Regions from separate parts of the Mesorhizobium sp. M0052 genome, predicted to be linked through region 2. Evidence: riboswitches for the same ligand, from Rfam matches in the RefSeq annotation. Region 2 holds a riboswitch; the other holds the start of a gene.
What was found. A riboswitch is a leader RNA that binds a small molecule or an ion and turns the genes downstream of it on or off. The one in region 2 is predicted to bind glycine.

Region 1 (3,408 bases), on a different contig from region 2:
TGTTCGCGGTTGCGAGGAGCGAAATCATGCACGATCGAAGAAAAAGCCTCCCAGAAGTCCCGGGCGTCTACCCCGGTGTTGGGGCAATGCCTCGTCATTCACAAAGGCATGCAGTTCCCTCGCTACCTTCAGATCAGCTACATCGACACGGCCCAGACTAGATCTCTCTCCATCCGAAATCGTCATACGGCCGGTCTCGCTTCGGCTGGGATCTCATTGGCAATCACTTCAGCAAGCGCTGCCGATGTCGCCGCTGACAGTGTCCAACCTAGATGCCCGTGTCCGGTGTTGTAGAAGACACCCGCCATTTTTCCTTTGCCAACTCTCGGCATCATGTTGGGCATCATTGGCCGGAGGCCGGCCCAAGGAATGACCTTGTTCGTCGTAATTCCCGGGAAAAGAGTACGCGTCCAATCGACCAGGGGCCGTACACGATCATCTCTGATGTCGCGATTAGCTCCATTGAATTCCGCAGTACCAGCAACACGGAAACGCGACTGTCCCAATCTGCTGGTGACGATTTTCGCCCGGTCATCCAGGAGACTGACCCAAGGCGCAGATGCCTGGGAGCACTCGTCGCTTAGGTCGACGGTGATCGAATATCCCTTCACGGGATAAATGTTCAAACGGTCGCCGAGCATCGCGCCGATGGTGCGACTGTGGACGCCCGCGCATACAACAACGGCGTCCGCTTCTAGCTGCTCGATCGCACTTCCGCCTACCGACGCACTTTGAGTGTAGCTGATCGCGAAACGATCGCGCGTTGCAATTCTCGTAACGCCGGCATCATAAATGAACTGCGCACCACGTTCCTCGCACACGCGAGCAAGGCCGTTCGTGTATTTGTGGATGTCACCCGTCGAGTCGGAGGGCGTGTAAAACCCACCGTGGAAGGAGCCAGTCAGAGCTGGTTCAATCGTGGAAATTTCTGTAGGTCCGACCGCATACCTGTCCAGGCCGCCTTCGACCAGCATCTCGTTGACCTTTGCAGCATGATCGAATCCGGCCTTGTCGTAATAGACGTGGAGAATACCCTTCCGGACGTGGTCGAAGTCGATCTTTTCGCGCTCAGCGATGTCGAACATATGTTGTCGCGCGGCTATCGCCAGCCGCGCGGTGGCAATGGTGTTCTCGCGATATCGAGAGATGTTCGCCATGAATTCGGCCAGCCAGCTATATTTATGCCAGGAGGGAGCCGGATTCATCAGAAGCGGGGCATCGCGGCGAGCCATCCATTTGATGCCCTTTATGACCGTTGACCAATGGTTCCAGACTTCCGCGTTGCAGGCAGATAGTTGCCCACCGTTCGCAAAAGATGTTTCCATCGCTGCATACCGCTGCTTCTCCAGGACGACGACTTCGTAGCCGCTCTGGATCAGGGCGTACGCGGTCGACACTCCGGTGATCCCGGCGCCAATCACAACAATTTTGGGCATGTACAACTCCAGCAGATTTCGGGTGCAGGGTGCAGGCGTGACGCCTGCGGTTGATCCCCAAATCTGTCTCGGTACCTGAGAGCTTACCGGCGTGGCCAGCTTTCCCCTTCGGTGGACGCTTGCGCGTCTCTCTCCAGATCGTTCGGCGAGGCGGTCACTTGTGCCTGAGAGTTTCCTTGGGGGGTTGCTCCGTCGGCGCTGGCGAAGCCAGTCTCTCCCGCGTTAACCTATGAACGCTGACATCATGCTTATGCGGGATGCTGGTTTCAGATCAATGTCTGTGCGATGATGCAGCAAAGACGCCATCCTCCAGTCGATTTTGAACGGCTGAGGTAAAAGCTCACGAACCCTAACACTCAACTTATCAGCTAGAATGCCGACTCGATCAGGGGTCAGAAGGTCATTCCGAGTTCGGCTGCTACCTCGACAAATGCGTCGACACAGCGATCAACATCGGCGGTCGAATGCGCGGCTGAAATCTGCGTCCTGATCCGCGCCTGTCCCTTTGGGACGACAGGGAACGAGAAGCCGACGACATAAATGCCGCGTGCCAGCATCATCTCGGCCATCGCCTGAGCCAGTGATGCATCGCCGAGCACGACTGGGATGATCGGGTGATCGGCGCCGGCTAATGTGAAACCTGCCTTGGTCATTTGGGAGCGGAAGCGGTTCGCATTGGCGTAGAGCTTCTCGCGCAAGGCGTCGCCGGCTTCGATCAGATCAAACACCTTCAGAGACGCGCCTGCTATTGCCGGCATTAGCGTGTTGGAGAAGAGATAGGGCCGCGAGCGCTGCCGCAACCAGTCGACGACCTCGCGCTTGCCCGACGCATACCCGCCGGACGCACCCCCGAGAGCTTTGCCAAGTGTGCCGGTGATGATGTCGATCCGACCCTCGACGCCGCAACGCTCTGCCGAGCCACGCCCATGCCTGCCAACGAAGCCGACCGCGTGGCTGTCGTCTACCATGACCATTGCGCCATAGTTCTCCGCGAGATCGCAGACGCCGCCAAGATTGGCGATAATGCCATCCATTGAGAACACACCGTCGGTCGCGATCAGTTTAAAACGCGAGCCTTCCGCCCTTTTCAGCTCTTCCTCAAGTGCGGCCATGTCGTTGTTCGCATAGCGAAAACGCTTGGCTTTGGAGAGCCGCACGCCATCTATGATCGAGGCGTGGTTCAGGGCGTCAGAGATGATTGCATCCTCTTCACCGAGCAGCGTTTCAAACAGGCCGCCATTGGCGTCGAAGCAGGAGGAGTAAAGGATCGTGTCTTCCAACCCGAGGAACGACGAGATCCGCGCCTCAAGCTGCTTGTGCTCCTCCTGCGTGCCGCAGATGAAGCGTACCGACGCCATACCGTAGCCATAGCGATCAAGGGCCGTCTTCGCCGCCTCGCGCAGATCCTCGCTGTCGGCAAGGCCGAGATAATTGTTAGCGCAGAAGTTCAGCACCTTGGAGCCGCTCGCCACCTCGATCTCGGCCGATTGCATCGAGGTGATGACGCGCTCAGACTTGTAGAGCCCGGCTTCCTTCAGCCCGGCGAGCTCGTCGGAAAGATGGGAAATGAATGCACTGATCATAGCTGGGTGTCTGTCCAATAAAAAAGCGCCTCAGCCGTTGAACAGACTGAGGCGCCAGCGTTTCAATGCCGACTTACGGATAAGTGACTTGCGTCGACCATGCTGGATCCGAATGCTTCTTCCAATAAAGATCCATCAAGCGCTTCGTGACAGGTCCCACAGTGCCGTCCGAGATAGGCGCTCCATCTACCCGCGTCACAGGCATGATACCGCCCGCAGTCGAGGTGATGAACACTTCATCCGCCCCAGATAGGTCGGCCCGAGAGACGTCTTCGGCGACGGCCTTTAGATTAGTTTCCGCTGCGAGATCGAAGACGCTACGTCTGGTGATGCCCGGCAACACGCCAAACGCCGGCGTCCTCAGTCCACCATCCTTGACGACGAACACG
Region 2 (3,408 bases):
CCGGCACCCCGCTGTCGCTGGTGCTCGACCAGGCTGTGGTCAAGCCGCAGGCCCGCTATGTCATGTTCCACTGCCTCGATACGATCGATCGCAGCCTCTCCGGGGAAATCAAATATTACGGCACCATCGACCTGATCGATGCCCGCCACCCGCAGACGATCCTCGCCTACGGCCTCAACGGCAAGCCGCTGCCGGTCGAAAACGGCGCGCCGCTGCGCGTGCGCGTCGAACGACAGCTCGGCTACAAGATGCCGAAGTATCTCTACAAGATCGAGCTCGTCGACAGTTTTGCCAATATCGGCGGCGGCCGCGGCGGCTATTGGGAAGACAATGGCTATGACTGGTATGGCGGGATTTGATGGCCTCGCATTCTGACCGAGCACGATCTGACTCCGACCGAACCGAGCTTGCCTGAGGAAGCCGGTTTCGAGCGCGTGGCCGAACTTGGCGATTGGCCTGAAGACACTCCAATATCGTCCTCTGCAAAACGGTCGCAGAAAACGGCGCGGCTTAAGCAACCTTGTCGAGCAGTGGCTTGAGCGCCGGATGTATCTCCGGCGAGGCGAGTTTGATCAGCGTCAGCAGCGCGCGTTCATTGTCACGCAGCGGGCGGTCGGTGCCGATGCGATCGGCCAGCCATTTCGCCTCGCTGGCGTCGATCGTCTCGGCGCGGCGCGCGAGTGCCTCGGCGGCACGGTTCTTCGACTCCCATTCGGCCTCGATATAGCCGGGCGAACGATAGGCTTCCATGATGCCGGCCAGTCCGCCCGACACCATGCGGCTGAAGAAGCCACCAATTTCGGGCTCGACCTGGTCCAAGAAACTGTCACGACGCAGCGCCACATCGCGCGTCGGCGCTTCGTAGCCGGCCGAACACATGACGAAATTGGCGAGCGCCTTGACGAACAGGTCGTTCCAGGACGGGTCGTTGTGGGCCGCTGCGGTCTGCTCGTTGATCTGGAACAGCACCTCGGCCTCAACCCGTGTGATGGCGATGTTACCGTCGCCGCCATAGGCATGGAGAATGCGGCGCAACAGATCGACCTCTGCCTTGGCGACCAGCCCGGGAACCAGCGCGCCGCCGAGCATCAGTGGTCCCTTGCCGTCGACCACCGCGTTGGCGACCTGCTCGAGCGCATAGGCGGAGAGCCGGCCGGGCGATGATTTCGCCCTTTCCAGCACATGCACCAGCAGCTCCAGTTCGGTCACACTGTCGACCATTCCGTCGCGCGAGATGGTCTGGATCAGCCAACCGGCATTGTCTTCAGAGATATAGCCTGCCGGCTTTTCCTGGTGGACGATGTAGTCGGTAACGGCCTCGACGAAGAATTCAGGCCATTGCGGGCATTTGTCCGTCGCTGTCGCATCGAGCGCGAACAGTGCTTCAGCCTCGCCGCGCGTCACCACGCCGTCGGCGAACACTTCGCGACGCAGCATGACGACATCTTCCGCCGTGATGCGGTCCTTCGAGGCCAGCCCCGCCACCGGCGCGCTCCCGATCCGTTCGCCCATCTGTCAATCCCCATCCGCCGTGCCCAACGCAATTGCCGGCCAAACCGTCAGCCCAGAATATCGCCATTGTCTTGAAAAACCGGCAAACGGCGTGGTTAGCGAAGACTGTAAAGACGACTCGCTTTACGTGTCGCTGGCAGGTGACAAGGTGTCGCCGACAAGCTATGGATGGCGCGTCGAGGGCTTAAGTTTTGAGTCCTACCTGTTTGCGGGAGAGAGCAGCGCGAGCTGCCGCCGAAGGGGAAATCGCCCGAAATCTCTCAGGCAAAAGAACCGTAGACGGGAAAGACACTCTGGAAAGTCGGGGCTTGCCCCCGCGCCGAAGGTGTAAGCGTCGCCGACAGAGTTCCGGTTGCGCGAGTCTCTCAGGCTTCAGACAGAGGGGCACGGACTGGTCGCCAGCAGCGGCCGATTGCGTGCGACTCTGGAGATGACATGACGGGCGACGACACCAAACACCTTCCTCTCGAAGATCTGCACACCGCCGCCGGCGCACGCCTTGGCGCCTTTGCGGGCTGGTCGATGCCGCTGACCTATCCGGCCGGCGTGATGAAGGAGCACCTTCACACCCGCGAACATGCCGGCCTGTTCGACATTTCGCATATGAAGCTGTTCGAGATCAGCGGACCGGGCGCTGCGGCACTGCTCAACCGCGCCAGTCCGCTCGATGCCGGCGCGCTTGAGATTTCACAGTCCAAATATACCTTCTTCCTCAACGAGGCCGCCGGGATCATCGACGATCTGATCGTCACCCGGCTCGTCGCCGAGCGCTTCATGGTGGTCGCCAACGCCGGGAATGCGGTCGAGGACGAGAAGCATTTGCGTGCGCTGGCGACCGATTTCGACGTGAAGGTCGATGCGCTCGATCGCGTCTTCCTGGCGATCCAGGGGCCCGAAGCCTGGGCTGCCTTGTCCCGCGCCGGCATCGAGACCGGCTCGCTCTTGTTCATGCATGGCATCGAGCCGAAGCAAAACTGGTTCATGAGCCGCTCCGGCTACACCGGCGAGGACGGCTTCGAGATCGGCCTGCCGGAGGCGGATGCGCGCGCTCTGGCCACGAAACTGATCGAGGACGAGCGTGTGTTGTGGATCGGCCTTGCTGCCCGCGACTCGCTGCGGTTGGAGGCTGGCCTGTGCCTGCACGGCCAGGACATCACGCCGGAGATCGATCCGGCCAGTGCCGGCCTGATGTGGGCGATCCCCAAAGATCTCCGCGCCGGCGGATCCTTCATCGGCGCCGATGCGCTGCGGTCCATCTTGGAGCGAGGACCGTCGCAAAAGCGCGTCGGCCTGAAGCCGGACGGCCGCCAGCCGGTGCGCGCCGGCGCTGCCGTGTTCCACGCCGACGGCAATCCGGCCGGCCACGTCACTTCAGGCGGCTTCGGCCCGTCGGCCGGCCATCCCGTCGCCATGGGCTATGTGTCAACGGCCTTGGCCAACCCGGGCACGAAACTGTTCGCCGACGTTCGCGGGACGAAAATCCCGGTCAATATCAGTTCCTTGCCCTTCACTCCTCATCGCTACCGCAAAGGATAATTCCGATGGTAAAAACCTATTTCACACAAGATCACGAATGGCTGAGCGTCGAGGGAGGCATCGCCACCGTCGGGATAACCGACTATGCGCAGGAACAGCTTGGCGATCTCGTCTTCGTCGAACTGCCTCAAATCGGCACGAAGCTCAGCAAGGGTGATACCGCCGTGGTCGTCGAGTCCGTCAAGGCGGCATCCGACGTCTATGCCCCGGTGGACGGCGAGATTACCGACGCCAACGGCGCGCTGTCCTCGGACCCGTCGCTGGTCAACTCCGCTGCGACCGGCGACGGCTGGCTGTGGAAGATGAAGCTCGCCGACGAAGGCCAACTCGCAGGCCTCATGGATGAGGCCGCCTACAAAG

Region 1: it holds a riboswitch for glycine, as region 2 does, so the genes downstream of both, NKJ77_RS31460 (D-amino acid dehydrogenase) here and gcvT (glycine cleavage system aminomethyltransferase GcvT) in region 2, are expected to answer to the same signal.

Annotation. Positions count from the first base shown of each region.
Region 1 is NZ_JAMYUS010000042.1:11,052-14,459, reverse strand. Features, by position in the region: partial or broken gene NKJ77_RS31465 (aldolase/citrate lyase/malate synthase family protein) at 1-156, opposite strand, end outside; gene NKJ77_RS31460 (D-amino acid dehydrogenase) at 183-1,436, opposite strand; glycine riboswitch at 1,578-1,666, opposite strand; gene NKJ77_RS31455 (glycine C-acetyltransferase) at 1,829-3,019, opposite strand; gene NKJ77_RS31450 (aminotransferase class IV) at 3,093-3,408, opposite strand, start outside.
Region 2 is NZ_JAMYUS010000012.1:57,217-60,624, reverse strand. Features, by position in the region: gene NKJ77_RS17605 (molybdopterin-binding protein) at 1-359, shown strand, start outside; gene NKJ77_RS17600 (hypothetical protein) at 511-1,512, opposite strand; glycine riboswitch at 1,712-1,798, shown strand; gene gcvT (glycine cleavage system aminomethyltransferase GcvT) at 1,948-3,048, shown strand; gene gcvH (glycine cleavage system protein GcvH) at 3,054-3,408, shown strand, end outside.